4 regions of the Bacillus sp. LR_5 genome follow, and region 1 is predicted to be linked to each of the others. Evidence: riboswitches for the same ligand, from Rfam matches in the RefSeq annotation. Region 1 holds a riboswitch; each other region holds the start of a gene.

Region 1 (7,841 bases):
TCCGTCAGGCTGTTGAAGAAAGCGGGCGAACTTGGGCTGCTTGGCGCTGATGTGCCTGAGGAATACGGAGGGCTCGGTCTTGATAAAATCAGCTCGGCACTCATCACTGAAAAATTTTCGCGTGCGGGAAGCTTTTCTCTTTCTTATGGGGCGCATGTCGGCATCGGGTCCTTGCCGATCGTCTTTTTCGGATCAGAAGAGCAAAAGAAAACATATTTGCCAGGACTCGCTTCAGGCGAAAAGATCGCTGCTTATGCACTGACTGAGCCGGGCTCTGGGTCTGATGCGCTTGGAGCAAAAACAACAGCCGTGCTAAATGAAGCAGGAACGCATTACGTGTTAACCGGGGAAAAACAGTGGATTACCAACTCTGCCTTTGCTGATGTATTTGTCGTTTACGCTAAAGTGGATGGCGAAAAGTTCTCGGCCTTTATTGTGGAAAAAGATTTCCCGGGTGTATCCACGGGTCCGGAAGAAAAGAAAATGGGAATCAAAGGATCATCGACAAGAACGCTTATTTTAGATCAGGCTGAAGTGCCAAAAGAAAACCTGCTTGGAGAAATCGGCAAAGGGCATGTCATCGCCTTTAATATTTTAAACATCGGCCGCTACAAGCTGGCGGTTGGCACAATCGGTGCATCTAAGCGGGTAATCGAGCTGTCTGCGGCATACGCAAATCAGCGGCGCCAATTTAAAACGCCGATTGCTAGCTTTTCGCTGACCCAGGAAAAAATTGCGACAATGGCATCAAGGCTGTACGCGATGGAAAGCTCTGTGTACAGAACGGTTGGGCTGTTTGAAGACAATATGAGCCAGTTTACAGCCGAAGATCTCAAGGACGGCCGGCAAATTGCCAAGTCAATTGCCGAATATGCCATCGAATGCTCTCTGAATAAGGTATTTGGCTCTGAAACGCTTGATTATATCGTAGATGAAGGCGTGCAGATTCATGGAGGCTACGGTTTTATGCAGGAGTACGAAGTAGAAAGAGCCTACAGGGATTCAAGGATCAATCGGATTTTTGAAGGCACAAACGAAATCAACCGGTTAATCGTGCCAAGCACCTTCCTGAAAAAAGCGCTCAAAGGCGAACTGCCTCTATTTGAAAAAGCGCAGTCGCTGCAGGAAGAACTCATGATGCTTATGCCTGAAGAGCCTGGCAGCGGCGTGTTAGAGCAGGAGAAATATATCGTTAAGCAAGCCAAAAAAATCGCGCTGTTCGCTGCCGGTCTCGCCGCGCAAAAATACGGAAAAGCCATCGATCGCGAACAAGAAATTCTCGTCAACGTCGCGGATATCGTCAGCAATGTGTACGCAATGGAATCAGCCGTGCTCAGAACGGAAAAGGCCATTGCCGCGCAAGGCGAAGAAAAAGCGGCGCAAAAGGTGCTGTATACAGAAATTTTCGTTCAAGAAGCCTTTAATGAAATTGAAGCGCACGCGAAGGAATCCCTCATCGCAATGGAAGAAGGAGATTCACTCCGCATGATGCTTTCCGCTCTGCGCAAGCTCACGCGCGTAACACCTAAAAACGTTATTCAGAAAAAACGCGAAGCGGCAGCGGGCGTTTTTGAGGCTGAAAAATATATTGTCTGATTGGCCAAGAGCTCCGCATGCGCGGAGCTTTTTTAAGAAGCACTGTTTTAGGTTTTTAAAACAAACTGTGTTAAAATAACCTCGATTATTTTATTGAGGGGGAAGAAGATGTCGTTAACTTTTTACTGGTACCCTAAATGCGGAACATGCCGCAAAGCAAAGAAATGGCTTGAAGAGCATGGGAAAGAAATAAACGAAATACATATTGCAGAGCAGCCTCCAAGCAAAGAAGAACTAAAAGCGCTTTATGAAAAAAGCGGGCTGGATCTCAAGAAATTTTTCAACACGAGCGGCATGAAATACCGCGAGCTGAATCTCAAGGAAAAGCTGTATCACATGTCGGAGGACGAGCAGCTTGAACTGCTGGCTTCAGACGGAATGCTGATCAAACGCCCGCTTACAACAGACGGCGAAAAAGTGACAGTCGGATTTAAAGAAGACCAATTTGAAGAAAACTGGGCTTAATGTAAATTTTTTTTGAAAAGTATGTTATCTTCTTATTGTAGTGCTGTAAAAAATGGAGGGATTCAATTGAGCATACCTAAAGATTTGCGTTACTCAGGAGAACACGAGTGGGTAAAAGTTGAAGGAGAAAAAGCCAGAATTGGAATTACGCATTTTGCCCAGTCTGAGCTAGGCGACATCGTGTTTGTCGAACTTCCTGAAGTCGGCGCTGAAATCAAAGCGGACGAGCCATTTGGCAGTGTTGAATCCGTTAAAACGGTATCTGAGCTTTATGCACCGATTAACGGAACTGTTGTGGAAGTAAACGAAGATCTTGATGACAGTCCGGAATTCGTCAACGAATCTCCGTACGAAAAAGCATGGATGATCGTCGTTGAGCCGTCTGACGCTTCTGAAATTGAAAAACTGATGACAGCAGAGCAATACGAAGAGATGACACAAGAAGACTAAAACAGGATAGCTGTAAAGGCAATTGGACACGCTAACGTTATGGGAGGTGTCCAATATGGCTTTCAGCAAACAAAAGCTCGATGTCACCAATGATGTGACAGGCCGCTTTCAAAATGGCCGGCTCTCGTTATATCATGAAAATGAGATGATCGGCCAAATGACAAGCATGAATGAATATGAGCTTAAGTCCGGTTATTCCTTTGAAAATGAGAAATTTTATAAGACAGCTGATGTGGTCTCAGGAAACGACGAAAAATACGTGGATTGTGACTACGAAAACGGCTGGTGTTAATGTTGGCGGTGAATTTCACTGCCTTCTTTTACAATCTGAACGTTTCAAATATGACGCGGCAGGTGAAGAAGATGAAGATGGATGAGCTGGAAAAGGTTATGATTGTCGAAGGGAAAACAGATAAAGAGAAAATCGAAAGCGTCCTGAATGAACCAGTGCGCATTATCTGCACAAACGGAACAATCAGCCAGCTGAAGCTTGAGGAATTGGCTGACGAGCTTTACGATAAAGACGTCTATATATTAGTTGATGCTGATGAATCAGGCGAGAAATTAAGAAAACAGCTGAAAAGAGAATTTAACGAAGCCTGCCATCTCCATATCGACAGAGCCTATAAGGAAGTAGCGGCTGCACCCAGGCACCATGTCGCCTCTGTATTGCTGCGCGCGAATTTGAATGTCCATACTATTTTTCTTGAAAGAAAATCCCGAGGTGTATAGCATGAAAGAACTCCAAGAATATGAGCTTGAGCACATTGAAGATGATGTGTATCTCCTTTATTTATATACTCCGTTTTGCGGCACCTGCCAGCTTGCAAGCAAAATGCTGACAGTGGTGAAAGAAATGCTGCCTGATGTCGCCTTCTATAAAAACAATGTCAATTACTCTCCGACATTCGCAAAAGCATATCAAATTGAAAGCGTCCCTTGTTTTCTGCTGTTTAAAGGCGGAAAAGTGGTCGAAAGAGGATATGCGTTTCACTCTGTTTCTTATTTATATGAGCTGATCAAACAAAAATCATCTTCCGCATCCCATTTATGACATATTTCTCTGCACAATCCAATGAAATTGTCGTTCGTTTTATAAAGGGGTTCTTGCGCCAGAAAGAGAAATGTGTATGTATGACCAACAAATAGGAGGTTGTACATATGGAGAAAGCGGAAGTTTTAGAAGATGAGTATCAGCATCTGTTTTTAAAACCCCTTTTGAACGCTTCGACATTGCTCATTACCTTCCAAGGAGAAACAGAAGCCTTAACCGTCTCAATAAACGAACAGGGAGAAATGAAAAAAATTTCTTCGCCCCAAACGTCCAACCTGACCTTTTACGGAAACCAAACAGAAATTATTGACTTATTGCACGGAGACATTTCCCTTCAGCACCTTATTCAGAGCGGAAGCCTCAAAGTAAAGGGGTCATTCAGGGCCCTGTTAAAACTAGAAGCCATACTCTGGCTGACGAACGGATTTTTTCAGAGGATTTTAAAGAATTAAAAAATAGGAAATTATTATAATAGTAAAAGTTGACATCATTTATTTTATTGACATTTAATCATTCGCCATGCTATTCTACATTAAGAATTTCCGGACGAAAAAGACTATATATTTCTCTTATCAAGAGAGGTGGAGGGAAGTGCCCTATGAAGCCCGGCAACCATCAACGCTGTTGAAATGGTGCCAATTCACACGAAGCGTTCAGCTTTGAAAGATGAGAGAAAGGCATTTTATATAAGCCTTTCTGCTCAAGTGTGCAGAAAGGCTTTTCTTTTGCAGAAAAACCCGGAAGATTTCTTAGAATAGTGTTAAGGCAGGTGATTGCTTTGATCAATCTTCAAGATGTTTCAAAAGTTTATAAGTCGAAACACGGAGATGTCAATGCTGTCCAAAATGTCTCGCTTTCCATTAAAAAAGGTGAGATTTTTGGAATTATAGGATATAGCGGAGCTGGTAAAAGTTCCTTAATCCGTCTGCTGAACGGCCTTGAGAAACCAACCTCAGGAACCGTGGAAGTGGCGGGAACCAAGATTAATGAAGTGAACGGACGCGCTTTAAGAAATGCACGCCATGAAATCAGCATGATTTTCCAGCATTTCAATTTGCTTTGGTCGCGGACCGTTAGAGACAATATCATGTTTCCTTTAGAAATTGCCGGGGTGAAAAAGAGCGAACGGATCAAGCGCGCCGATGAACTGATTAAACTGGTAGGTTTAGAAGGAAAAGAAAAATCTTATCCGTCTCAGCTGAGCGGCGGGCAAAAGCAGCGTGTCGGAATCGCCAGAGCGCTTGCAAACAATCCGAAGGTTCTCCTTTGCGATGAAGCGACATCAGCATTAGATCCGCAAACGACAGATTCAATTTTGGATCTATTGTCCGATATTAATGAAAGACTCGGTTTGACGATTGTGCTGATCACACACGAAATGCATGTCATCCGCAAAATCTGCAACAGAGTCGCTGTCATGGAAAACGGAAAGGTTGTGGAAGAAGGCGAAGTTCTTGATGTCTTCAAAAATCCGAAGGAAGACATGACAAAACGATTTGTTCAGCAGGTGACAGAGCCGGAAGAAACGAAAGAAACGCTACAGCACCTTCTTGATGAAACAGCATCAGGAAAAATGGTTCAGCTCACATTTGTCGGTGATTCTGCTGAACAGCCTCTGATTACAGAGATGATCAGAAACTTCAATGTCAGCGTCAATATTCTGCAAGGGAAAATCTCGCAGACGAAGGATGGAGCTTACGGTTCACTGTTCATCCATATTGATGGAGACGAGGAAGAAGTGCAAAACGTGATCCGGTTCATTAATGACAAACAGGTGAAAGCAGAGGTGATCACGAATGTTTGAAAAATACTTCCCGAACGTTGATTTAACTGAGTTGTGGAACGCGACATATGAAACACTTTATATGACGCTGATCTCTTTATTGTTTGCTTTTGTCATCGGAGTGATCCTCGGCTTGCTGCTTTTCCTGACAAGCAAAGGGAGCCTTTGGCAAAATAAAGCGGTCAACTCTGTGATTGCGGCCATTGTCAACATATTCAGATCGATTCCATTCCTTATTTTAATTATTTTACTGTTAGGGTTTACGAAGTTCTTAGTCGGCACGATCTTAGGGCCTAACGCCGCATTGCCGGCGCTGGTGATCGGTTCGGCACCGTTTTACGCGCGCCTTGCTGAAATCGCATTGCGCGAGGTTGATAAAGGTGTGATTGAAGCCGCTAAATCAATGGGCGCTAAAACGTCTACGATTATTTTCAAAGTGCTGCTTCCGGAGTCTATGCCGGCTCTTATTTCTGGGATCACGGTTACGGCCATCGCTTTGATTGGCTCAACGGCAATTGCCGGAGCCATCGGTTCAGGCGGCCTTGGAAACCTTGCGTACGTAGAAGGATATCAGTCTAATAATGCTGATGTTACCTTCGTTGCTACTGTGTTTATTTTAATCATCGTCTTTATTATTCAAATCATCGGTGATGTAATAACAAATATTATAGACAAACGATAAGGGAGGATTTACATTGAAAAAGCTATTTTTGGGTGCATTACTGCTTGTATTTGCAGGGGTTATGGCTGCCTGCGGTTCAAATAACGGCGCTGAATCCGGCAAGAAAGAAATTGTGGTTGCAGCGACAAAAACACCGCATGCGGAAATTTTAAAAGAAGCTGAACCATTGTTGAAAGAAAAAGGCTACACGCTGAAAGTGAAAGTGCTTAGTGATTACAAGATGTACAACAAAGCTTTAGCTGATAAAGAAGTGGATGCGAACTACTTCCAGCACATTCCTTACCTTGAGCAAGAAATGAAAGAAAACACAGATTACAAACTTGTGAATGCCGGAGCTGTTCACTTAGAGCCATTCGGTATTTACTCTAAAAAATACAAATCACTGAAAGACCTTCCAAAAGGTGCGACAATTATCCTGACAAACAACGTCGCTGAACAAGGCCGTATGCTTGCAATGCTTGAAAACGCAGGATTAATCACACTTGATTCTAAAGTGGAAGCAGTTGACGCAACATTGAAAGACATTAAGAAAAACCCGAAAAACCTTGAATTCAAAAAAGTAGCGCCTGAATTAACGGCAAAAGCATATGATAACAAAGAAGGAGACGCGGTCTTCATCAATGTAAACTATGCGATCCAAAATAAATTAAATCCTAAAAAAGACGCGATTGAAGTAGAATCAACGAAAAACAACCCATACGCTAACATCATTGCGGTAAGAAAAGGCGAAGAAGATTCTGCAAAAATCAAAGCGCTAATGGAAGTTCTTCATTCTAAAGAGATCAAAGACTTCATCGAGAAAAAATACGACGGAGCTGTGCTTCCTGTATCTGAATAAGACTGAAACCCCGGATGAGAAATCCGGGGTTCAATTATTGACAAAGCCCTAAAACGATATTAGTTTTAGGGCTTTGTCATCTTTTCAGCGTGATTGAAAACCCTTGAAGTCTAGGAAGGCCGAGCATTGGAGCGGAGCGAATGTTGCAATTCGTGAGCACCGACGCGCAGGTCTGACAACGAATGCGAGGGTTTGCTGACACGGTGAAACCCCGGATGAGAAATCCGGGGTTTTTTTCGGGTATTTTCCTAAAAGCTGTTCATAATAAAAAGGAATGTTAAACAGATGGAGGGATTTTCTTTGAATCAAGACAGAGGAAGCATGCAGGACGCGCTAAAACAGTATAAATTAGGTTTAGGCACATTTGAACAAAAGATGCCGCTGATGGGAAGAAAGTTTAACGAGTTTACTGAACAATGCTTTGCCGGCAATTCTCTGACTGAAAGAGAAAAACAGCTGATCGCCCTCGGAATCGCCATCAATGCCCAAGATGAATATTGCATGATCTATCACACAAAAGGCTGTCTTGATGAGGGAGCGACAGAAGAAAATATTCTCGAAGCCGTCAGTGTGGCGGCGGCATTTGGAGGCGGCGCGGCTCTCAGCCAAGGCGTGACAGTTGTCCAGCAGTGCATAGAGGAATTCGGAAACACCACGCATTAAGAGAAGGAATATTCCGAAAAACCATTCTCATTTGATCTAAAAGGATGCCTTCGTCTCATCTGCCGTTATTTCAAGCCATATCCTTTTTGCGGTATCCATTGCAGCGTTGATACAATAGAAGCAAATATATGAAGGGATTGATTCATTATTTGCAGCAGCCAGGATAGACTGGACCTCGATTATACGTCAGAAATGGAAAAAGCAATGCTTCTGTCTCACGGAATTGGATACGAGGAATACGGACGCCGGCTGGAAACAAGAATGAAAGTAGAGCGGCAGAGAGAGCTTGATTATGAAAAGAGCAAGCGGA
Region 2 (7,841 bases), on a different contig from region 1:
TTAGTTCCCGATCCGGGTTATCCTGATTACTGGTCGGGTGTCACACTTGCAAAAGCAAAGATGGAAATGATGCCGCTCGTAAAGGACAGGGCGTTTCTCCCTGATTACAGCAGCATAACCGCTGAAGTAAGGGAACAGGCGAAATTGATGTATTTGAATTATCCGAATAATCCTACCGGAGCTGTTGCTACTTCCGAGTTCTTTGAAGATACCGTGCGTTTTGCGACTGAAAACGGAATCTGCGTCGTTCACGATTTTGCTTACGGCGCTGTAGGATTTGACGGCTGCAAGCCTTTAAGCTTTTTGCAGACTGAAGGTGCGAAGGATATCGGAATTGAAATTTACACGCTGTCAAAAACGTATAATATGGCAGGATGGCGGGTTGGCTTTGCCGTCGGAAACGCTTCGGTCATTGAAGCGATCAATCTTTATCAAGACCATATGTTTGTCAGTCTTTTCAGAGCGACTCAGGAGGCTGCAGCAGAGGCACTGTTAGCCGATCAGACGTGTGTGGCAGAGCAAAATGCCAGGTATGAGAGCAGGAGAAACGCTTGGATCACGGCATGCCGGGAAATCGGCTGGGATGTAACAGCTCCCGCAGGTTCTTTTTTTGCATGGCTGCCTGTGCCTGAAGGCTATACTTCAGAGCAGTTCTCAGATCTTTTGCTGGAAAAAGCGAATGTGGCAGTTGCGGCTGGAAACGGCTTCGGTGAATATGGCGAGGGCTACGTCAGAGTCGGACTTTTAACAAGTGAAGAAAGACTTAAGGAAGCCGCTTATCGAATTGGCAAACTGAACCTGTTTACCCAAAAAAGCATTGACAAGACCTTATAACGATGGGATAATTCAAAATAATTTATAAAATCTATATTTTCTTATCAAGAGCAGGCAGAGGGACGAGCCCGATGAAGCCCGGCAACCGACTTATAAAGCACGGTGCTAATTCTTGCAGCTAGCGGCTGAGAGATAAGATTCGGACGAGAAACGAAACCTCTTTAGACGCGATTGCAGTTTGAAGAGGTTTTTTGATATGGATGAAAATGAAAGGAGCTCTGGCATGAGTGAGTTATTAGCGACATATCTCCTGACCGAACCGGGAGCCGATACAGAGAAGAAAGCAGAACAAATCGCAACAGGATTGACAGTAGGCTCCTGGACTGATCTGCCCCTTGTAAAACAGGAGCAAATGCAAAAGCACAAGGGGCGTGTGATAAAAGTTGAGGAGAGAGAGGGAACTCCTGCATCAGAAAAACAAGCGGTCATCACAATTGCCTATCCTGAAATCAATTTCTCTCAGGATATTCCGGCTTTGCTGACAACAGTGTTTGGCAAGCTGTCGCTGGACGGAAAAATCAAATTAATCGATCTTCACTTCTCTGAAGCATTTAAGCGTGCACTGCCGGGACCGAAGTTTGGCGTATACGGCATCCGGAAGCTGCTGGGAGAGTTTGAGAGACCGCTGTTAATGAGCATATTTAAAGGCGTAATCGGAAGGGACCTGAGTGATATTAAAGAACAGCTCCGGCAGCAGGCGCTTGGCGGAGTTGACTTGATTAAAGACGATGAAATTTTCTTTGAGACAGGTCTAGCGCCTTTTGAAACAAGAATTGCAGAAGGAAAGCAAATATTGAAAGAAACGTATGAGCAAACCGGACATAAAACGCTGTATGCGGTGAATTTGACTGGACGTACGGCTGATCTGAAAGACAAAGCGAGACGCGCCGCCGAGCTGGGAGCGGATGCGCTTTTGTTTAATGTCTTTGCTTACGGCTTGGACGTTATGCAAGGCCTTGCAGAAGATCCTGAAATCCCAGTTCCGATTATGGCGCATCCAGCAGTCAGCGGAGCGTTTACGTCTTCTCCGTTTTACGGTTTTTCTCACGCTCTTTTACTCGGAAAATTAAACCGATATTGCGGTGCTGACTTCAGCCTCTTTCCGTCTCCATATGGTTCGGTTGCGCTTCCAAGAGCAGATGCACTGGCGATTCATGAAGAATGTGTGAGAGAGGATGCTTTTAACCAAACATTTGCTGTTCCGTCAGCAGGCATTCATCCCGGCATGGTTCCGCTATTAATGCGTGATTTCGGCATAGACCACATTATTAACGCCGGAGGAGGCGTACATGGACATCCGAACGGTGCCCAAGGCGGGGGGCGAGCGTTCAGAGCCATTATTGATGCGGTCCTAGAGGCCCAGCCGATTGATGAAAAAGCCGAACAATGCAAGGATCTTAAGCTTGCGCTAGATAAATGGGGAAAGGTTGAAGCCGTATGACGACTCGAAAACCTTTTATTATTTGTGATTTTGACGGAACAATCACGATGAACGACAACATTATAAATATCATGAAAACATTTGCTCCCCCAGAGTGGGTGGCATTAAAAGACGGCGTACTTTCCAAAACGCTGTCGATCAAGGAAGGTGTCGGGCGGATGTTCGGCCTTCTGCCCAGCCGTTTAAAAGAAGAGATTACAAGTTTTGTATTGGAAGATGCAATAATCAGGGAAGGCTTTCGGGAATTTGTAGCATTTATCAATGAGCACGAGATTCCGTTTTATGTCATAAGCGGTGGAATGGACTTTTTTGTATATCCTTTGCTTGAAGGCATTGTGGAGAAAGACCGCATTTATTGCAACCATGCTTCATTTGACAATGACTATATCCATATTGACTGGCCTCATTCCTGCAAGGGCACATGCAGCAATCAATGCGGGTGCTGTAAGCCGTCGGTCATCCATGAACTTTCTGAACCGAACCAATATATCATCATGATCGGTGATTCGGTTACAGATGTGGAGGCAGCAAAGCTGTCTGACCTATGCTTTGCAAGGGATTATTTATTAAACGAATGCCGGGAGCAAAACCTCAATCATCTTCCGTATCAAGATTTTTATGAGATAAGAAAGGAAATTGAGAATGTAAAGGAGGTACAGGAATGGCTGCAAAACAAGAACGCTGGCGAGAGCTCGCTGAAGTAAAACGGGAATTGGCAGAGAGAGATTGGTTTCCGGCGACTAGCGGCAATCTGTCAATTAAGGTTACAGATGATCCTTTAACATTTCTCGTCACTGCAAGCGGAAAAGATAAACGCAAAGAGACGGTTGAAGATTTTCTGCTGGTTGATCAAAACGGAGAGCCTGCTGAAAGCGGGCATTCTCTGAAACCGTCAGCAGAAACGCTTTTGCATACACATTTGTACAATAAAACCAATGCCGGATGCTGCCTGCATGTCCATACGGTAAACAATAATGTGATTTCAGAGTTATACGGAGACCAAAAGAAAATCACATTCAAAGGGCAGGAAATTATAAAAGCACTCGGCTTGTGGGAAGAGAACGCAGAAGTGACCGTTCCGATTATAGAAAATCCGGCACATATCCCGACGCTTGCGGCACTGTTTGCGGAAGAGATTTCAGAAGATTCAGGAGCTGTTCTGATCCGAAATCATGGTATTACGGCTTGGGGGAGAACAGCATTTGAGGCAAAAAGAGTGCTTGAAGCGTATGAATTTTTGTTTAGCTACCATTTGAAATTGAAAACACTCCAGCATCAGCTGGTTAAATAAAAGGAGGAATTGAAATGGCTACAATTCGAATTCATGATGAGGCAAATACAACGATTGAAAATCAAGAGGAAGTGGCAAGATTTCTGGACAGTCAAGAGGTTATTTATGAGCAATGGGATATCACGAAACTTCCGGAACATCTCTCAGAGAAATATGATCTGACAGAAGAAGAAAAACAGCAAATTCTTGATACCTTCGAAACTGAAATTAAAGATATCTCAACCCGCCGCGGCTATAAAGCACAGGATGTTATTTCATTGTCAGACAGCAATCCGAAACTTGATGAACTGCTTGAAAACTTTAAAAGAGAGCATCACCATACAGACGATGAGGTTCGTTTTATTGTAAGCGGACACGGTATTTTTGTCATTCAAGGCAAGGACGGAACGTTTTTTGATGTCCGTTTAAACCCTGGAGATTTAATCTCCGTGCCTGAGAATATCCGCCATTACTTCACGCTTCAGGAGGACCGCAAAGTTGTCGCGGTGAGAATTTTTGTCACAACTGAAGGCTGGGTTCCTATTTATGAAAAAGACAGCGTGAATCAATAAGCATGAGATAGCCCCGTTCATCGAACGGGGCTTTTTATATTTATTGCAAACGCCACTTTTCATACTGTGACAGTTCTTTTTTAATCAGTGTCCAAATCAAACCTAAAACAGCTGCATCGTCAATGAACCCAAGACCGAGGATTACGTCTGGAATGATATCGAGCGGCATGACGATATACAGGATTGCGGCAGTTAACAGCAAAAGTGTTTTAACCTGTGAACGAGGGTAGTCGCCATTTCGCCAATCGCGAAGCATCTGAAAAAAAGTAGTGATGTGCTGAATACATTTTTTTCGGTTTTTCCTCTTCAAAATTGCTTTTCCGCCTGCCGCTCCGAGCATAATTGCTTTCTTTTTCTTCATTGGGCATACCTCCTGCCTGGCGGCGTGTTTAAGATATTCTTCACCTGGGTATTATTCTTCTAATCCTATCAATATATCTATTATACCCGAAAAATTAACTTATTTAATGAAAATATGTTTACAAATAAAGTATAATCTGTAATAATGCACAATAACCCAATCAAACTTGTTTCCTATTTCTTAGCGGCGAGGGGTGAAGTGAATGGGCGGTTCTTCTGAACAAGAAAGATTGTTGGTGTCTATTGATGAAAAAAGAAAGTTAATGATAGATGCCGCTAGAAAGCAGGGATTTACAGGGCATGACACGATCAGACACAGTCAGGAGCTGGATTGTTTAATAAATGAATATCACCAGCTCATGCAAGAAAACGAACATTCTCAAGGGATTCAAGGCCTTGTAAAGAAATTAGGCTTGTGGCCCCGCAGAGATGTTATGCCAGCATATGATGCAAATAAATAGCGGCGCTGTCAAATGCATATATAAAGAGAGAGCTTTTCAGAAGCGCTCTTTTTTTCTGGAAAAATTCATATGAAAGAGGGAACTGATGAAAGAACTGGCGATTCTCATTACTGAAATGGTCAATCAATTTCATGACGCTTTTATCTCATTATGCGGAATGTTTGGCATTCATTTAACAGACAAAGAAATGCATTTTTGGGTGATCGGCATTTTTGGCATAATCTTTTTCGGCGTCACTCACGCTGTGTTTTCATGGCTTTCTAAATGGAGCATGACAGCCTTGTCCTTTATCTATACCGTTACAGTGATCATTGTTATCGTATTTGCGATTGAAATTCAGCAAAAAGTGACGGGGAGAGGGAACATGGAGTTTTTAGATGCCACGGAAGGGTTAAAGGGTTTTTTAGTATTCTTTATGTTTTTTTTGCTTCTGAAATTGCTGTTTCGCTTCATCAAAATACTCTTTTCTGGCAGAACAGCAAGCAAGTCGACTGGCAATCCACGGTCACGAAGATAAAAAACCCTCCTGACACGGTCAGGGGGGCTATGAAGCGGATACGGGGAGGGTGATCGTCACCTCTGTGCCTCTTCGCACTTCACTTTCGATATGAATAGAGCCACCGTACATCAGAACGATCCGTTTACATACGACAAGGCCGAGACCGGTTCCTTTTTCTTTAGAAGTAACAAAGGGAAGGAAGATATGATCCAGCATTTCCTGAGAAATCCCTTCACCGTTATCCACAACTTTGATAATGGCCTTTTTATCCAAAGCTCCCACTGAGATCGTCAGTTTGCCTCCTTCAGGCATTGACTCGAGGCCATTTTTTGCTACATTTAAAATCACTTGTTTAATATGATCTTTGGTGCATTTTACGAGCAAAGGCTGCTCAGTTAAATACTGTAATTCGACTTCAACATTGTATAGGTTGCCCTCAGAATAGATGATCGGCATAATTTCACCGATAATATCCTGGAGCGAGTTCAGCTCCCATTTTTCAGCTGTCGGCTTGCCGAGAACGAGAAACTCACTCACAATTTGATTAATGCGCTTTATCTCTTGTTCGATAATGGAGAAGTAAAGCTGATCTTCTTCACCTTTATATTTCTTTTGCAACAGCTGAATAAAGCCGCTTATGCCGGTGAGCGGGTTACGGATTTCATGGGCTGTGCTGGCAGCAAGCGTTCCGATCAGCTCTAATTTTTGCGCCTCATTTTCTGAGCGCTCCAGCTGTGTCTGCCGCTTCAGCAAATAATACAGCACGAGAATAAAAAGGATATTCAGCAGAACAATACTACATGAAAGCGGAAGCACAAGGCTTTTCGTCAGTTCTTCTATTGTAACCGGGTTCGGATATACTTTCATATTCCAGCTGATATCATCCAGATATCCGCTGACAGGTTTCTGATCTATTGCATGTGAGGCCTGTCCGCTCGTAAAAATTATTTTTCCGTCTTGATTCACAACTTCAATATAAACATCAGGGCTAAGTAAGTTAATGAGATTTTTCAGATAATCAATTTGAATAGCTGCGACAAGATAATTTGTCACATTTCGTTTTGAGTCCAAAACAGGGACACAAATTGTAAAAATCGGCTGGCCTGTAATTCTGCTCGAATAACTATCTGAAATGACTGTCTTTTTTGTTTCCTTCGCTTTTGTAAAAAAAGATCTGTCGGCCAGGTTTACTTTCATTTTTAACTCTGTTGTGCTTGCGGTGACGTCTCCTTTGGCATTTAGAAAATAGAGACCGGAAAATCTCGGCTCTGAATCAAAGGTTTTTTCCAAAATCGACTGCATTTTCTTTATATCAACCGGTCTGTCGATTGCGATGGACAAGGAAGTCATTCTCGCCTCTGTTTCTCCGATTAAATAATTGATTTTGTTGCGGTGAAGGTTCAGCATTACACTCGCTTCTTGCTTATGTTCTGCAGCTATAGTATCTTTTTCTTTTTCATATACGAAAAAGCTGATGACGATTGCCGGAATCACGACCAGTATAATATAAAGTTTGACTCTCCCGCAGGCGCCTTTTAGTATTTTCAATTTGCATCGCTCCAACATACACCTGATTAGAGGTATTATATCATTGTTTCTTCTTCTTTAATAAGAAAAAATAACCAAAAAAATTAGAAAAAGATGTTGAGCAGCTTATAATATAAAAAAGAAGAGAAATATTGGAAAGATTTTTATTGACATTTCGGTCTTTGTTTATTAATGTTTCTCTGTAACGGTTTCTAAAAGGATGATTGAGACATGACAGAAAAATCACTGAAGTTATTTATCGTGCTGTCGCGCGCGTATCGGTCCATTAACGATCATATGAATAAGCATATTCATAAGCATGGACTAAACCCGACTGAATTTGCTGTGCTAGAGCTGTTGTACCATAAAGGCGATCAGCCGCTGCAGCAGATAGGAGATAAAATTCTCTTGGCTAGCGGGAGCATCACATACGTTGTAGATAAGCTGGAACAAAAAGAACTCCTCATTCGGAAAGCGTCTCCTACAGACAGACGTGTGACATTTGCACAAATTACTGAAAAAGGCATCGGTCTTTTGAATGATATTTTTCCTGATCACGCTGCTGAAATTGATGAAATGATCAGCGTATTAAGCGAAGAAGAGGTAGAGATGTGCACGGAAATGTTAAAAAGAGTAGGATTAAACGCAAAACAGTTTCATAATAAGTAAAAAAAGGAAGCCTGATATGTCACAGGCTTCCTTTTTAACTATTTTTCATTTGTTTCCGCTGCGCCTCTCGGCAAGATGAGAACTTCAACACGCCGGTTTTTGCTTCGGCCTTCCGCTGTTTTGTTGGAAGCAACCGGTTTATACTCACCATACCCCTTGGCACTGAATACTTTTGCATCGAGCTTAGGGTTTTCAATCAGTAGCCCCA
Region 3 (7,841 bases), on a different contig from region 1:
AGCATTGATACATTCACAGCCCACACTGAAAAGCCGTGGGGGATTTGAAACAGATAATGCAATAGCACCGCAATACCTGCTGCACCGCCTGTCGGAATATCATGCGGAAATAAAAACAAGGACATGCCGAGTCCCTGTAGTACGCCGCCTACGACAATCATAAACGTAAGTTTTGCTTTCATCAGCAGTTCAGCCATTAAGTCATTTGCTCCTTTATGAAAAGACTTGTCCGCTGTTTTCATTTTATGAGGCTGTCCATTATTTATGTCTCAAAATAAAGAAATGGTCCAGCTTAATAGGCTGAGCCATCCCACTTGTAGCGATTGACGATCTCCATATTGATCTCTGTTCCAATGCCTTTTCCTTTCGGGATGTGGACCATTCCTTTTGAAGGCTGCAGGCTGACGAGATCTGTAAAAGGATTCTCCATGACGTCCCACTCGATCGGTTCAATGTGATCTTTCTTCATTTTAGACCATGGGGGCAGACAGGCTTGTGCAAATAAAGCATAGAGCCGTGAAAGCGATCCGTCATATGCATGGGCGGATGCTCTGACGCCGAAATAACGCGCGAGCTGGAGGCAGTCCCGAAACTCATCAATTCCGTTGACATGCATGACATCGGGCTGAATGATATCCAAACAGCGCTGTGAAAGGAGAGGCACATATTGCGCCGGGCCTTTCATGTTTTCTCCGCCGGCAACAGGAACAGACAAACGGCTTCGAAGCATAGCGTAATCCTGCGGCTGATCAAAGGGCAAAGGCTCCTCAAGCCAGCCAATGTTCGTCCATTCGGAGAAATAGCGCTCCCATTTAAAAGCCGCAGCGGTATCGTAGCTTTGGTTTGCGTCCAGTATCATCGTAATGGAGCTGCCTGCTGTATGCTGCAGCGCATTGATGTGCCGGACATCCTCTTTGAATGAAGTCCCGCCAATTTTGACTTTGATTTGCTCAAAACCATTTTTCAACTGGGCTTCAACATTGGAGACTGAGCGGCTGATCCATTGCGGGGAGTCTGAGTACGATTGAAAAGACGCGTACACAGGAATCTCCTCTCTGTATCGCCCGCCCCATAATTCGCAAACCGAACAATCCGCAGCTTTGGCTGCAATCTCTGTCAGCGCCATGCTTACAGCGGAGGCCGCCCGCTGGTGCCATTTTTGAATCGTGCGCACTAATGACAGGCGGCTGCCAGCCTGTTTTCCTAATAGAAACGGGATGATCCGCTTCGTAAAACCGACATGGAGAGCAGGGAGCCAATCAACGCATTCTCCCCAGCCGTCTATCCCGCTTTCGGTGATAATCCTGATGAGATAACAAGTCCGATATCGTTTAAACCCATTGGCATCTCCGTATGGCTTTTCTAATCGGTGAAATAGCGGAAAGGTTTCAATCCGTACAATTTTCACACTGGGTGCTACCTTTCCTCAGCGGGCTGTAGCCGATTTCCAGCCATTTTAGTGTCTTCTTTTTCTTTTGTTTCTTCATTGTTTTGCTTCACATGGATGAGCATCATCACAAGAATCCCGACAACGAGAGTCAATCCCGCGATGCTTAAAAACATGCCGGGTCTGGACCATTGCATCAGGCGGCCGAAAATCGGAGGACCGATCGCTACTCCTAAGAAACGTACAGAGCCGTACAGCGAGGTGACAAATCCCCGTCTTTCCTTGCCGACAGCCCCGGTAATAAAACTGTTCACACAAGGAAGGACAAGACCTGAGCCTATGCTGCTCAGTACAAGAACACTGATAAAAAGGACAAGATTTTCAATGAATGACAGTGCCGCGTAGGATACGGTCATGAACGCCAATCCAAGTACGATCAGCTTTTTCATTAACGATTGCTTTTGCCCGATTTTGCTTCCTGTTGTATAGGACGTCACACACATAACCAAAAGCGGGATCGCTAAAATCAAGCCTTTTTTCACGCCGTCGGTGTCGTATGTTTTTTCAAGAACATCTGAGAGATAAAACAGGATGCCGAATAAAGTAAACAAACAGGTCGCACCGGCTAAATAAGCGGTAAACAGCCATCTGCCTTCATGTTTAAAGACACTTAACAGCCCTTTTGCATATTTTCCGATTGGTGGCGGTTCTTTTTCCTTTTTCTTTTCTTTAATAAAAATCCAAGTCAGTACGATCGAAATGATACAAAACACAGGAAAGGCAAAAAACGCGCCATACCAGACAAGCAGGGCGATCAGCGAGCCAATGATCGGCGATAGCACTTTCCCCATGCCGTTTGAAGCTTCAACAAGGCCGAGCACCTTGCTCTCCTGGGCGCCTTTAAACAGATCTCCCGTCAGTGCCATGGCAATTGGGCCGGTTCCGGCTGCCCCGATTCCCTGTAACGCTCGTCCTGCCATGACCCAAGGGTAGGCATTGTCAAAAAAACCTGCCGCAAACCCGGCTAACAAACCGCCGGCACCATACAAAATTAAGCAGGGAATAATGATGACTTTCCTTGAGAATCGGTCTGCGAGATAACCGACAATCGGAATCGCAAATGCTGCAATTAAGGAAAATACTGTGATCACGAGACTGACTTGAAATTGTGATAAATGAAGTTCAGATTTCATTTTTGGCAAAATCGGAATAAGCATCGAGTTTCCTAGGGTTAATATTAAAGGGATTGAACCGATTGCTACAATCGTCATTCCGTTATTTTGTTTTGATGATTCCATCTCAGAGCACACTCCTTTTCTTCTGCTTAGAATGTCCCTGTTGGCTTCGTTTATTCAGCGATCAGACAGCAAAAAACCGAACAGAAGATACCTGTTCGGGAAAAAAGAGGGTTAACCGAGAGCCTGTGAAATCAAAGCATATAAGTGTCCATTTTGAATAGGCGCTTTTTTCTGATAGAACAAAAGCGGAGGTTCATCATCTTTAAGAAATCCCATTTCTATCAGGCTGTCATGCAGAGACGTGTGTTCACTCGGTATATCGATTCGCATCGGCCCTTGTTTGCCGGCCGCCAGCCTGTTAATTATCTGTGCTGCAACATCTGATGATGGAGCGATGATGGGGCCGAATTTCAAATTGGCCGGTGTCTGTACAGAAAGTCCGTAGCCAATGAGCTGTCCGTCCTGATTTCTGGCGATGATACATTCGCATGAAGCAGAAATAAGCTGCTGCAAAAGGTTTGATCGATCTCCGCCAAAGGCAGCCAGATCCGCCGTGGTTAAGTCGTGAAAGTCTTGTTCTCTAAAGGATGTCAGTTCAGCGTCAAGCTTTTTTGTATAAGGTTGAAAACTATGACAGCTGTACTTTCGCACTGAACCTGCTGTATGAAAACCTGCTTTTTCATAAAGCGGCAAACCTTCTTTTGTGGCGCAAAGCCTGATGGCTGTGTTTTCATCCGTTTGGGTGATACAGGCGTTTACCATACGCCGGCCGAGACCGAGCCGTTGATATTCTTTGTCCACGATCACGAGGCCGATAGAAGCAAGACGGCCAAACAAAAACAAGCCGATGCAGGAAATAATATCACCGCTGACATTTTGATAGCCGAAAAAGCGTCCTTGCTGGACAAGCAGTGCCAGCTCTTGTTCGCCGTAATCCGGCCACCCGGCTTGCCTGCAAAGCCGCAATAGACTAGGGGTATGTTCTTCATGAAGCTTAATCAGCTTATCGATTACCCTCATACAGATCACCTGCTTGTTTCGAGTTTTTTATACATGATGATATGTGTGCCTATGCCGGGAATCTCAAACGGTTCGCCGAGTTCTTCCCAGCCAAGTTTTGAATAGTAGCCTTTCACATGGCTTCTGGCATTGCACCAGACTGCCTGAACGCCGTTCTCCGCCAGTTTCTCTTCCGCGTGTTTGATCAGCGTGCTCCCGCCTTTTTGATCGCGATATCCTTCAAGCGTTGCCATGCCTCTCAGCCGATATGCTGGGGATTCTGTTATTAATGGCTGATTTTGCGGGGAAAAAGAAGCGATGCTGATCAGCTTCCCTTCAAAAAACGCGCCGAGATGAAAGGAGCCTTTTGCATGATCCTCTTCATATTTGCATTGTTCAATGGATTGATGGGGGCGCAGAATGCGGTGCCGGATTTCATATGTATCTTCCGCGGAAATGGTTTTGACTTCGAGCATAATGTTCCTCCTCATGACTGTTTTTCTATATCGTAACACGAATCCCGTTGAAAAAGACCGCCCGATTGGATCAGACAGTCTTTAAAGGGATTAATGCAAAAAGATATTTTGGCGCTGCTCATCTTTTTGCTGAATATATGAAGTGAGCTCAGCGGTTAAGTCAGATCTGAGGAAAGGCGTTATCAAGTAGATGCCGTTAAACAGCTCGCATGCCGTATCCAGCAGGGAGCGGGCAATTGCAAGGCCTTCCGCCTTTTGCTTTTCTTTATCTTCACCGGCATGGGCCATTTTTTCGCGAATCGTATCAGACAGCTTAATGCCGGGAATTTCATTATGGATGAATTCGGCATTCCGGCTGCTTGTCAGCGGCATGATGCCGATATAGATCGGCGTCTTCAGATGTTTTGTTTCGTTATGGATATCGACAAGCTGCTGCTCGGAATAGACAGGCTGAGAAACAAAATAATCTGCGCCGCAATCTATTTTTTTCTCAAGCCGTTTTACCGCTTTATCCAGATGGCGGACGTTAGGATTAAATGCGGCGGCAACTGAGAAATTCGTTTTCTTGCCGAGCGGTTTTCCAGACAGAGACAGACCTTCATTGAATTGTTTGATCAGCCTGATTAAATCAAAAGATGTTAAATCATATACAGACGTCGCACCAGGAAAATCCCCGATTTTAGAAGGGTCACCTGTAATAGCAAGCACGTCATTCAGCCCTAACGTATCAAGGCCCATTAAATGTGACTGTAAGCCGATAATGTTACGGTCACGGCACGTAATATGGACAAGGGAACGCATATCGAGCTGCTGCTTGACAAGGGCGCCGCAGGCAACATTGCTGATCCGCGGGGTCGCCAGAGAATTGTCGGCGAGTGTCAGGGCATCGATTCCCGCTTCTTTTAATTCAGCAGCCGCCGATAGAAATTTGTCAAAGCTTAGTTTTTTCGGCGGGTCCAGCTCTACGATAATAGAGCGTTTTTTCGCCGCGATCTCATCCAGGCCGGGCTCGGTTCGCTCGTGATGAACAGAAATGAATTCTTTCGCCCGGGTTTTGACTTCTTTTTCCGTAATCGGAGCCAGTCCGCCAACCGCTTCCGCCATCGCCCTGATGTGATTCGGTGTTGTGCCGCAGCAGCCGCCGATAATCCGCGCGCCTTGCTTACGGAATTCTAACGCGCTGTTTTGAAAATACGTGTCGTCTGTTTCATAGACGAGCCGTCCCTCTTCAAGCGAAGGAAGACTGCTGTTCGGATAAACCGATAAGAATACGTCATCAAAAATTGGCACTTCGCTGAGCGCTTCAATCATGTGATAAGGGCCGAGGCGGCAGTTAATGCCGACAATATCAGCTCCGAGATCCGCAATCGAGCGCAATGCGTCAGAAAGCGGCGTTCCGTCCTGCAATACGCCTTGCTCGTGCATGGAGACATTGAGCATAATCGGAAGATCAGTCTCTTTGCGCGCGATTTTCAGCACTTCACGGGCTTCTTCCAAATCATAATATGTTTCTAACAGTAAGCCATCCGGCTCTTCATGCAGCAGCAGATACAACTGCTCGCGGAAGCTGCGCTTAATTTCGTCAAGACTGTACGCATTTTTATTAAATGTCCGTATGCCGCCCATCGTTCCAAGCACGTATGCATCGCCTGCTGAAGCCCGCGCGATCTTTACGGCCTCCTGATTCATTTTTTTGATGTCATCCTCAAGACCGTGTCTGGATAATTTAATATAGTTGGCCCCGTACGTATTCGTTTGAATAATGTTGGCTCCCGCTTCAACGTACGCTTTATGTATGCGCTGAATTTCCTCCGGCTTTGAAATATTGAGCTCCTCAAAACACCTGTCAATGCCATAGGAGTAGAGGAGCGTCCCCATGGCGCCGTCACCGATTAACACCTGTCTTTGCAAATCTTCTAAAAGTCCCATTGTCTGCCTCCTTTATTCACATCAGCAAGGAAAAAAGAGAAATAAAAAAAGTCCTCTTAAGAAGAAGACTTTGTCAGTGATTTTGTCTCTTCTTATCTTCCAAGCTGTTCGAGCTTGCTGGATTTAGCACCTTGGTCATGGCTGATCGCCATTACACCGGTTGCTGAAGCTTCGTCGGGCCAGTCCCTCTGCTTCTCTTGATAAGAACGGATATGAAATTTTCGTGTCAGGAAGTGCCAAAAGATACCTGGCGTTTTTCCCTTTCTCCAAATTTACCGAAAATAAAGACAATAATCAATAGGAATCAGAAAATTTATCTGAAATTTATAAATTGAACGTCAATTGGCAGGTCTGCTCCCCGCACAGCTGAGATAATCTGCTGCAGGTCATCTTTGTTTTTTCCGGTGACACGCACTTGATCATCCTGCACCTGAGACTTTACTTTCAGTCCGGAGTTTTTGATGATCGTATTGATTTTTTTTGCGTTGTCCTTGTCAATGCCTTGAACAAGCTTTGCACGCTGGCGTACCGTTCCGCCTGACGCGTTTTCAACCTTGCCGTACTCAATGTTTTTTGTCGGTACGTTTCGTTTAATCAATTTGCTGACCAGCACATCTTTCAGCTGGCTTAATTTGAATTCGTCATCGGAAACGAGGACGAGCTCCTCTTTATCTAAAGAAATGTCGCTTTTGCTGCCTTTAAAGTCATATCGGGTACTGATTTCCTTCAGTGCAATTTGGATTGCGTTTTGCACTTCAGGCAATTCCACCTTGGATACAATATCAAATGAACTTTCTTTTGCCATATGAAAACCTCCATAACATTTAACTTATGTGTTGATTATAGTAGAATAAAGAGAAACTTCCAACAGAACAAAGAATCAATTTGTGATGATTGGAAAAAATGTTAACAAAATCCGCAGAGAATAAGCGGAACAGGAAGGACGATAGCATGAGACCAGGGCAGCAATTAACCTTGAGTATAGATCACCAAACCGACTTCGGTTATTTTTTAACCGATGGGGAAGATACGATTCTCTTACATAACAGTGAAATGACTGAGGATATCGAGGACAGAGACGAAGTAGAAGTCTTTATATACGTCGACCAGCAGGAAAGGCTTGCGGCCACGATGAAAATTCCGGTCATCAGCGCGGATGAATATGGCTGGGTTGAAGTGGTGGATAAAGTGGAAGATATGGGCGTTTTCGTTGATGTCGGTTTATCGAAGGACGCACTAGTCGCAACTGAGCATTTACCCCCGTATGAAGATGTCTGGCCGCAAAAAGGGGACAAACTTTACTGTATGCTGAAGGTGACGAACCGGGGGCGCATGTTTGCGAAACCAGCGCCGGAAGATATCATCAGCGAACTGTTTACCGACGCTTCAGAAGATCTGATGAATAAAGAGCTGACAGGTACGGTGTACAGGCTGATCGCATCGGGTTCATTCGTGATCACGGATGACGGTATCCGCTGTTTTATTCACCCGTCAGAAAGAAAAGAGGAGCCAAGACTCGGTTCAAGAGTCACAGGCCGGGTGATTCAAGTGAAAGAAGACGGTTCAGTCAACTTGTCGCTGCTTCCAAGAAAACAGGATGCAATGTCAGTTGATGCTGAGTGCATTCTAACGTATATGAGAATGAGAAACGGTGCCATGCCGTACAGTGACAAAAGCCAGCCTGACGATATCAGAGAACGTTTTAATATGAGCAAAGCCGCCTTTAAACGCGCGCTGGGCCATTTGATGAAAAACGGAAAAGTGTATCAGGAAAATGGATGGACATACGAGAAAAAATAGCATGAAAATGGC
Region 4 (6,563 bases), on a different contig from region 1:
CATGCTCATAAAAGTAGTGCCGCGAAAAGATTATTTAATAGAATTAAGGCAATTTTTATATACTGATTCACCAAGGCGTACGTATTCCAATATGGCAGCTGTTGAGCGTTTTACAGCGAATGTTGAACACAGCCATCATGTGAGGCTGCGTTATGTCAAAACGCTTGACCGCCAAGCGATACATTGGCTGCTCCAGATGACGCCGCTCGCTTGGTCTGCGCCGGAAGACAGAGTCAGGCTGCTGAAAGAGATGAAATCAGCCGATATTACGGTTGATGTTGATATCTTAATAGGAATGAAATGAATGGCAGAGGAAAGCTCCGAAAAAAGGAGCTTTCCTTTTTTAATCGGAATAGTTGGCCCCCGCTTCCCGTACATATGGAAAGGGGACGGGAACGGTCGATGCGGAGAGTCTTTGTAAACGCTTTCCTATCCGTGGAAATGGGGGATGTGTGTGGAACTGATCATCATTCTATTGGCGTTAGGCTTGCTGATGTTTACGGCGTATCGGGGATTTTCTGTCATTTTATTTGCGCCGATTTGCGCGTTATTTGCGGTGCTGCTGACAGATCCAAGCCATGTGCTTCCTTTTTTCTCATCGATTTTTATGGAGAAGATGGTGGGTTTTATTAAGCTGTATTTCCCGGTATTTTTACTCGGTGCGATTTTTGGAAAAGTCGTTGAAATGTCCGGGCTTGCGGCATCGATTGCGAAAACGATTGTCAGGCTTGTCGGGGCAAAAAGAGCGATACTTGCCATTGTGCTGATGGGCGCTATCTTGACGTACAGCGGCGTCAGCCTATTTGTTGTCGTGTTTGCCGTGTATCCGTTTGCGAAAAATCTGTTCCGAGAAGCTAACATACCGAAACGCCTCATCCCGGGAACGATTGCTTTAGGGGCTTTTACATTTACAATGGACGCACTTCCGGGGACGCCGCAAATTCAAAATGTCATCCCGACGACGTTTTTCAAAACAGACATTTATGCCGCTCCTTGGCTTGGCTTGTTCGGCGCAGTGATTGTGCTGGCAGCGGGCATGATGTATTTGGAATCGAGGCGAAAAAAAGCGCAGACATCCGGCGAAGGCTACGGCGGTTTTGATTCGGAGAATACTGCTGCTTTTGAATCGCCTGAGTTCACGGCCGAACCGGACAAAAGCCCGGTGCAGCATGCGCTTGCCTTTGTCCCGCTTATACTCGTAGGTGCAGTGAATAAATGTTTCACCATATACCTTCCAAAGTGGTATCCGAATGGATTTGATTTTTCATCGATCGGATTAAAGGAGTTCGGCAAGCTCGATATTTCTTCAGCGGCTGCTATTTGGTCGGTGGAGCTCGCTCTGGTGATTGGCATCATTACAACGATTTTATTTGATTGGAGAAGGGTGTTTGCCCAAATGAAGGAAGGGCTGAATGAAGGGATCGGCGGTGCCTTGCTGGCATCTATGAATACGGGTGCCGAGTATGGTTTCGGCGGCGTTATCGCCGCGCTGCCGGGGTTTCACAAGCTGAGCAGCGGAATCTCGCACACCTTTACCGATCCGCTTGTGAACGGGGCCGTCACGACAACTGCACTGGCGGGGATCACCGGGTCGGCTTCAGGTGGTATGGGCATAGCACTAAGCGCGATGTCCGATCAATACTTGCAGGCGATTCAGGCTTACAACATTCCGCCGGAAGTGATGCATCGAGTCATATCGATGGCATCAGGCGGCATGGATACGCTGCCGCATAATGGCGCTGTCATCACGCTTCTGGCCGTGACAGGACTGACTCACCGGCAATCGTATCGGGATATTTTTGCAATCACGCTCATTAAAACGGCTGCCGTATTTGCTGTGATCGCGATTTACAGCCTGACCGGTCTAGTGTAAGAGAAAACGAAAGGGGCATCAATATGGGAAAAGTACTGTCATCAAGTAAGGAAGCTGCGGAACTGATTCATGATGGAGATACACTGATCGCAGGAGGATTCGGGCTGTGCGGCATTCCTGAACAGCTCATTTTGTCGATAAGAGATCAGGGGGTAAAGGATTTAACCGTTGTCAGCAACAATTGCGGAGTTGATGACTGGGGGCTTGGTTTGCTTTTGGCTAACAGGCAAATCAAGAAAATGATCGCATCCTATGTCGGTGAAAATAAAATTTTTGAGCGGCAGTTTTTAAGCGGAGAGCTTGAGGTTGAACTTGTTCCCCAAGGAACGCTCGCTGAGAGAATTCGTGCAGGCGGCGCGGGCATACCGGGATTTTACACGGCGACAGGCGTTGGTACTTCAATAGCAGAGGGAAAAGAACATAAAACGTTCGGCGGCCGGACATATGTACTGGAGCGAGGCATCACCGGCGACGTGGCGATTGTCAAAGCGTGGAAAGCGGACACCATGGGGAATTTGGTTTTTCGGAAAACGGCGAGAAATTTCAATCCCGTTGCCGCCATGGCAGGGAAGATTACGATTGCCGAGGCAGAAGAAATCGTGGAAGCGGGAGAGCTCGATCCAGATCATATCCATACGCCGGGAATTTACGTACAGCATGTGGTGCTTGGCGCGAGCCATGAAAAACGGATTGAAAAGCGAACAGTCCGACAAGCGGCGGGAAAGGGTGAGGCGAAATGAAAGAAGCGAGAAAACGAATGGTCAAACGGGCTGTACAAGAAATCAAGGATGGCATGAACGTCAATCTTGGGATTGGAATGCCAACGCTTGTCGCAAATGAGATACCCGATGGCGTTCACGTCATGCTTCAGTCAGAAAACGGCTTGCTCGGGATCGGTCCGTATCCTGTGGAAGGAACGGAAGATGCGGATTTGATCAATGCAGGAAAGGAAACAATCACTGAAGTGACGGGGGCTTCCTATTTTGACAGCGCTGAGTCATTCGCAATGATAAGAGGCGGGCATATCGATTTGGCTATCCTCGGCGGCATGGAAGTTTCTGAGCAGGGCGATTTGGCCAATTGGATGATCCCAGGGAAAATGGTAAAAGGGATGGGCGGCGCCATGGATCTCGTCAACGGGGCGAAACGGATCGTTGTCATCATGGAACATGTCAATAAACATGGCGAGTCAAAGGTGAAAAAAACATGCTCGCTTCCGCTGACAGGCCAGAAAGTCGTACACAGGCTGATTACGGATTTGGCTGTTTTTGATTTTGATAACGGCCGCATGACACTGACGGAGCTTCAGGAAGGTGTCACAATTGAAGAGGTTTATGAAAAAACAGAAGCCGCTTTCGCTGTAAGCCAGTCTGTGATCAAACAAAATTCTTAATGGGAAGGTGTTTGACATGAAAAAACAAGTCGCCTTGGTGACTGGGGCAGCCGGCGGAATCGGATTCGAAATCGCGAGGGAATTCGCCCGTGAAGGCGCTAGCGTCATCGTTTCGGACCTTCATCAGGAAGCATGCGAAAAGACCGCTTCCAAGCTTGCAGAAGAAGGTTTTGACGCAGCAGCCATTCCGTGTGATGTGACAAAGGAAGCGCAAGTCGCTGATACGGTAAACGCCATCCAAAAACGATACGGCCGCTTGGATATTTTGGTGAACAATGCCGGTATTCAGCACGTCGCCCCGATTGAAGAGTTTCCGACAGAAACCTTTGAACAGCTGATCAAGGTTATGCTGACGGCGCCCTTCATCGCGATGAAGCATGTTTTTCCGATCATGAAAAAACAGCGATTTGGCAGAATTATTAATATCGCATCTGTTAATGGTTTAGTCGGCTTTGCGGGGAAATCCGCTTATAATAGCGCCAAGCACGGCGTCATTGGACTGACAAAGGTCGGGGCGCTGGAAGGCGCGCCCCACGGCATTACAGTCAACGCGCTCTGTCCGGGTTATGTCGATACACAGCTTGTCCGCAATCAGCTGAGCGATCTTTCGAAAACGAGAAATGTCCCTTACGACTCCGTGCTTGAACAGGTCATTTTTCCGCTTGTGCCGCAAAAACGATTGCTTTCCGTCAAGGAAATCGCGGATTATGCGGTGTTTTTGGCAAGCGAGAAAGCGAAGGGTGTCACCGGGCAGGCTGTCGTCCTTGATGGAGGCTATACCGCTCAATGACATAAAAAACACACTTGCTCCGCCAGGGAATCAAGTGTGTTTTTTCTTTGCTTATTTCCAAACATCGTTAGCGATCTCAACCACATGGCGCAGCTTCGCCCATTGCTGTTCTTCAGTCAGCTTGTTGCCTTCCTCAGTTGAAGCGAATCCGCATTGAGGGCTGAGGCAAAGCTGGTCTAAGCTCACATAGCGGGACGCTTCTTCGATACGGCGTTTTACATCGTCTGGATGTTCAAGCTCACCGAATTTAGATGTCACTAAGCCAAGGACAAGCTGAAGATCAGAGCGCTTCACATAACGGAGTGGTTCAAATCCGCCTGAGCGTGAATCATCATACTCTAGGAAAAGCCCGTCCAGGTTCAAGCCGTCAAAAATGGTTTCGGCTGCTGCGTCATAGCCGCCTTCCGCTGTCCAAGTGGACTGGAAGTTGCCGCGGCAAATGTGCATTGTTACGGTCAAGTCATCCGGACGGTCTGCAATCGCGTCGTTAATGGATTTCGCAAATAGCTGGCGAAGCTCGTCAGGCGTTGTTCCGAACGCTTCGATTTGTTTTAAGCCTTTTTCAGATAAGAAAACAGCCCATGCTGTATCATCAAGCTGGAGGTAGCGGCAGCCTCTGTCATAAAACGCTTGAATCGCTTTTTTATATGCTTTGGATACATCGTGCTGGAAAAGGTGATAGTCGTTTTTGTATGCATCCTTTTCCAGCTTTCCGCGGAAAAACAGCATATTCGGGCTTGGGATTGTCATCTTTGGCGTCGCGTCACCGGCAATGCTATGGAGAAAGGAGTAATCTTCAAGCATTGGGTGAGTTGAAAAGTCGATATCACCGGTCACTTTTATGCCGCGTGCTTTTGTCTGTACGTTATGGAATTGAATGCCCTGCTCAGGAGTAAACGGCTCAACGCCATCTAAGTTTTCAAGGAAATCAAAGTGCCACCACGCTCTGCGGAATTCACCGTCTGTCACGACGTTCAGGCCGGTTTCCTTCTGTTTTTCCACAATGCGGGTGATTTCATCGTTTTCGATTTGGCGAAGCTGCTCAGCCGTAATCTCGCCGGCCGCTTTTTGCAGCCGCGCTTTTTTAACGGGCTCAGATCTCAGCAGGCTTCCGACTTGATCCGCGCGAAACGGCGGTTTTTTTCTTTGAAGTGATTTTTGTTCTGCGGGTGTTGTTTGTTGTGGCATGTTGTCCATTCCTTCTTTCCATTCGAATATAAAAAAGCTCTTCCTTTGGATAAGGAAGAGCTTGTGTGACAATCTCAACCTTATCTTCAAGAGCAATCATTGCTCTAAAGGATTTAGCACCATTCTGTTAAACAGCGGTTGCCGGGTATCGCAGGGCCAGTCCCTCCACCTCTCTTGATAAGGAAAACCTTTTTATGAAATTTTCTGATAGTATCTATTATTCACACATTTTATGTTTCTGTCAATGATAGATTATCTCCACACATCGTTGGCGATGTCGATCACATGGCGCAGCTTCGCCCATTGCTGCTCCTCTGTCAAAAGATTGCCTTCTTCTGTAGAGGCGAAACCGCACTGCGGGCTGAGGCACAGCTGATCCAGGCTGACAAAGCGCGCCGCTTCATTGATTCGGCGCTTCACATCCTCAGGATTTTCAAGCTCGCCGTATTTCGATGTAATCAAACCGAGTACAATTTGCAGATCCTTGCGTTTCACGAAACGGAGCGGATCAAAGTTACCGGAGCGGTCATCATCGTATTCCAAGAACAGGCCGTCCAAATGTAAGCCATCCAAAATCGTTTCCGCTACAGCGTCATAGCCTCCTGATGCCGCCCAAGTTGAACGGAAGTTGCCGCGGCAAATGTGCATCGTGATTGCTAAATCATCAGGCCGGTCTGCCACTGCATCGTTAATCGTTTTGGCGAATAAGGCAGGCAATGTTTCTGGATCGCCCCCAAGCGCTCGGACGACCTCTCTGCCTTTTTCCTCAAAGAAGAGAGACCATGACGTATCATCAAGCTGAAGATAGCGGCATCCAGCGTCATAGAAGGCTTTGATTGCTTTTTTGTACGCTTGGGCCAGATCATGAAAGTATTCCTCTTGGTCGTCATAAATCCCTTTATCGGCTTTTTCACCGAAAAACAGCATATTCGGGCTCGGAATCGTCAGCTTTGGTGTCGCGTCACCGGCAGTCTCATGTAAAAATTGATAATCGGCAAGCGCGGGGTGGCTCGTAAAATCGAGTTTTCCCGTCACTTTGATGCTGCGTGCTTTTGTTTTCGCATGATGGAACTGAATCCCTTCAGCCGGGATGAACGGTTCCACGCCGTCAAGCCCTTCCAGGAAATCATAATGCCACCAGGAACGTCGGAATTCCCCGTCTGTTACCACATCGAGACCGATTTCTTTTTGTTTTTCCACAATGCGGGTGATCTCTTGATTTTCGATATCACGAAGCTGTTCCGCAGTGATCTCGCCAGCCGCTTTTTTTTGCCGGGCTTCTTTCACCGGAGCAGATCGCAGTAAACTGCCGACATGAT

The links. A riboswitch is a leader RNA that binds a small molecule or an ion and turns the genes downstream of it on or off. The one in region 1 is predicted to bind S-adenosylmethionine.
Region 2: linked by a shared signal. The riboswitch ahead of mtnW (2,3-diketo-5-methylthiopentyl-1-phosphate enolase) and the one ahead of metN (methionine ABC transporter ATP-binding protein MetN) in region 1 are both predicted to bind S-adenosylmethionine.
Region 3: linked by a shared signal. The riboswitch ahead of RAC86_RS03435 (bifunctional homocysteine S-methyltransferase/methylenetetrahydrofolate reductase) and the one ahead of metN (methionine ABC transporter ATP-binding protein MetN) in region 1 are both predicted to bind S-adenosylmethionine.
Region 4: linked by a shared signal. The riboswitch ahead of RAC86_RS05980 (5-methyltetrahydropteroyltriglutamate--homocysteine S-methyltransferase) and the one ahead of metN (methionine ABC transporter ATP-binding protein MetN) in region 1 are both predicted to bind S-adenosylmethionine.

The regions. Positions count from the first base shown of each region.
Region 1 covers NZ_JAVAXX010000018.1:90-7,930, reverse strand. The annotation lists gene fadE (acyl-CoA dehydrogenase FadE) at 1-1,596, shown strand, start outside; gene RAC86_RS06280 (arsenate reductase family protein) at 1,705-2,061, shown strand; gene gcvH (glycine cleavage system protein GcvH) at 2,128-2,511, shown strand; gene RAC86_RS06270 (YusG family protein) at 2,567-2,803, shown strand; gene RAC86_RS06265 (toprim domain-containing protein) at 2,881-3,243, shown strand; gene RAC86_RS06260 (thioredoxin family protein) at 3,245-3,565, shown strand; gene RAC86_RS06255 (SCP2 sterol-binding domain-containing protein) at 3,673-4,017, shown strand; SAM riboswitch class I at 4,132-4,238, shown strand; gene metN (methionine ABC transporter ATP-binding protein MetN) at 4,344-5,369, shown strand; gene metP (methionine ABC transporter permease MetP) at 5,362-6,030, shown strand; gene metQ (methionine ABC transporter substrate-binding lipoprotein MetQ) at 6,044-6,868, shown strand; gene RAC86_RS06235 (carboxymuconolactone decarboxylase family protein) at 7,154-7,531, shown strand; gene RAC86_RS06230 (YuzK family famiily protein) at 7,724-7,841, shown strand, end outside.
Region 2 covers NZ_JAVAXX010000036.1:343-8,183, forward strand. The annotation lists partial or broken gene mtnE (methionine-glutamine aminotransferase) at 1-834, shown strand, start outside; SAM riboswitch class I at 873-973, shown strand; gene mtnW (2,3-diketo-5-methylthiopentyl-1-phosphate enolase) at 1,058-2,275, shown strand; gene mtnX (2-hydroxy-3-keto-5-methylthiopentenyl-1-phosphate phosphatase) at 2,272-2,979, shown strand; gene RAC86_RS10495 (methylthioribulose 1-phosphate dehydratase) at 2,937-3,566, shown strand; gene mtnD (acireductone dioxygenase) at 3,581-4,117, shown strand; gene RAC86_RS10505 (YkvA family protein) at 4,158-4,478, opposite strand; gene spo0E (aspartyl-phosphate phosphatase Spo0E) at 4,681-4,938, shown strand; gene RAC86_RS10515 (hypothetical protein) at 5,024-5,455, shown strand; gene RAC86_RS10520 (sporulation kinase KinD) at 5,483-7,003, opposite strand; gene mhqR (MarR family transcriptional regulator MhqR) at 7,196-7,633, shown strand; gene motB (flagellar motor protein MotB) at 7,672-7,841, opposite strand, start outside.
Region 3 covers NZ_JAVAXX010000008.1:46,741-54,581, forward strand. The annotation lists gene RAC86_RS03410 (YitT family protein) at 1-197, opposite strand, end outside; gene RAC86_RS03415 (mandelate racemase/muconate lactonizing enzyme family protein) at 293-1,408, opposite strand; gene RAC86_RS03420 (MFS transporter) at 1,417-2,685, opposite strand; gene RAC86_RS03425 (GNAT family N-acetyltransferase) at 2,797-3,645, opposite strand; gene RAC86_RS03430 (GNAT family N-acetyltransferase) at 3,651-4,100, opposite strand; gene RAC86_RS03435 (bifunctional homocysteine S-methyltransferase/methylenetetrahydrofolate reductase) at 4,191-6,029, opposite strand; SAM riboswitch class I at 6,119-6,236, opposite strand; gene RAC86_RS03440 (YajQ family cyclic di-GMP-binding protein) at 6,343-6,834, opposite strand; gene RAC86_RS03445 (CvfB family protein) at 6,933-7,829, shown strand.
Region 4 covers NZ_JAVAXX010000017.1:763-7,325, forward strand. The annotation lists gene RAC86_RS05955 (methyltransferase domain-containing protein) at 1-304, shown strand, start outside; gene RAC86_RS05960 (GntP family permease) at 455-1,873, shown strand; gene RAC86_RS05965 (CoA transferase subunit A) at 1,897-2,613, shown strand; gene RAC86_RS05970 (CoA transferase subunit B) at 2,610-3,266, shown strand; gene RAC86_RS05975 (3-hydroxybutyrate dehydrogenase) at 3,283-4,056, shown strand; gene RAC86_RS05980 (5-methyltetrahydropteroyltriglutamate--homocysteine S-methyltransferase) at 4,108-5,244, opposite strand; SAM riboswitch class I at 5,322-5,428, opposite strand; gene RAC86_RS05985 (5-methyltetrahydropteroyltriglutamate--homocysteine S-methyltransferase) at 5,497-6,563, opposite strand, start outside.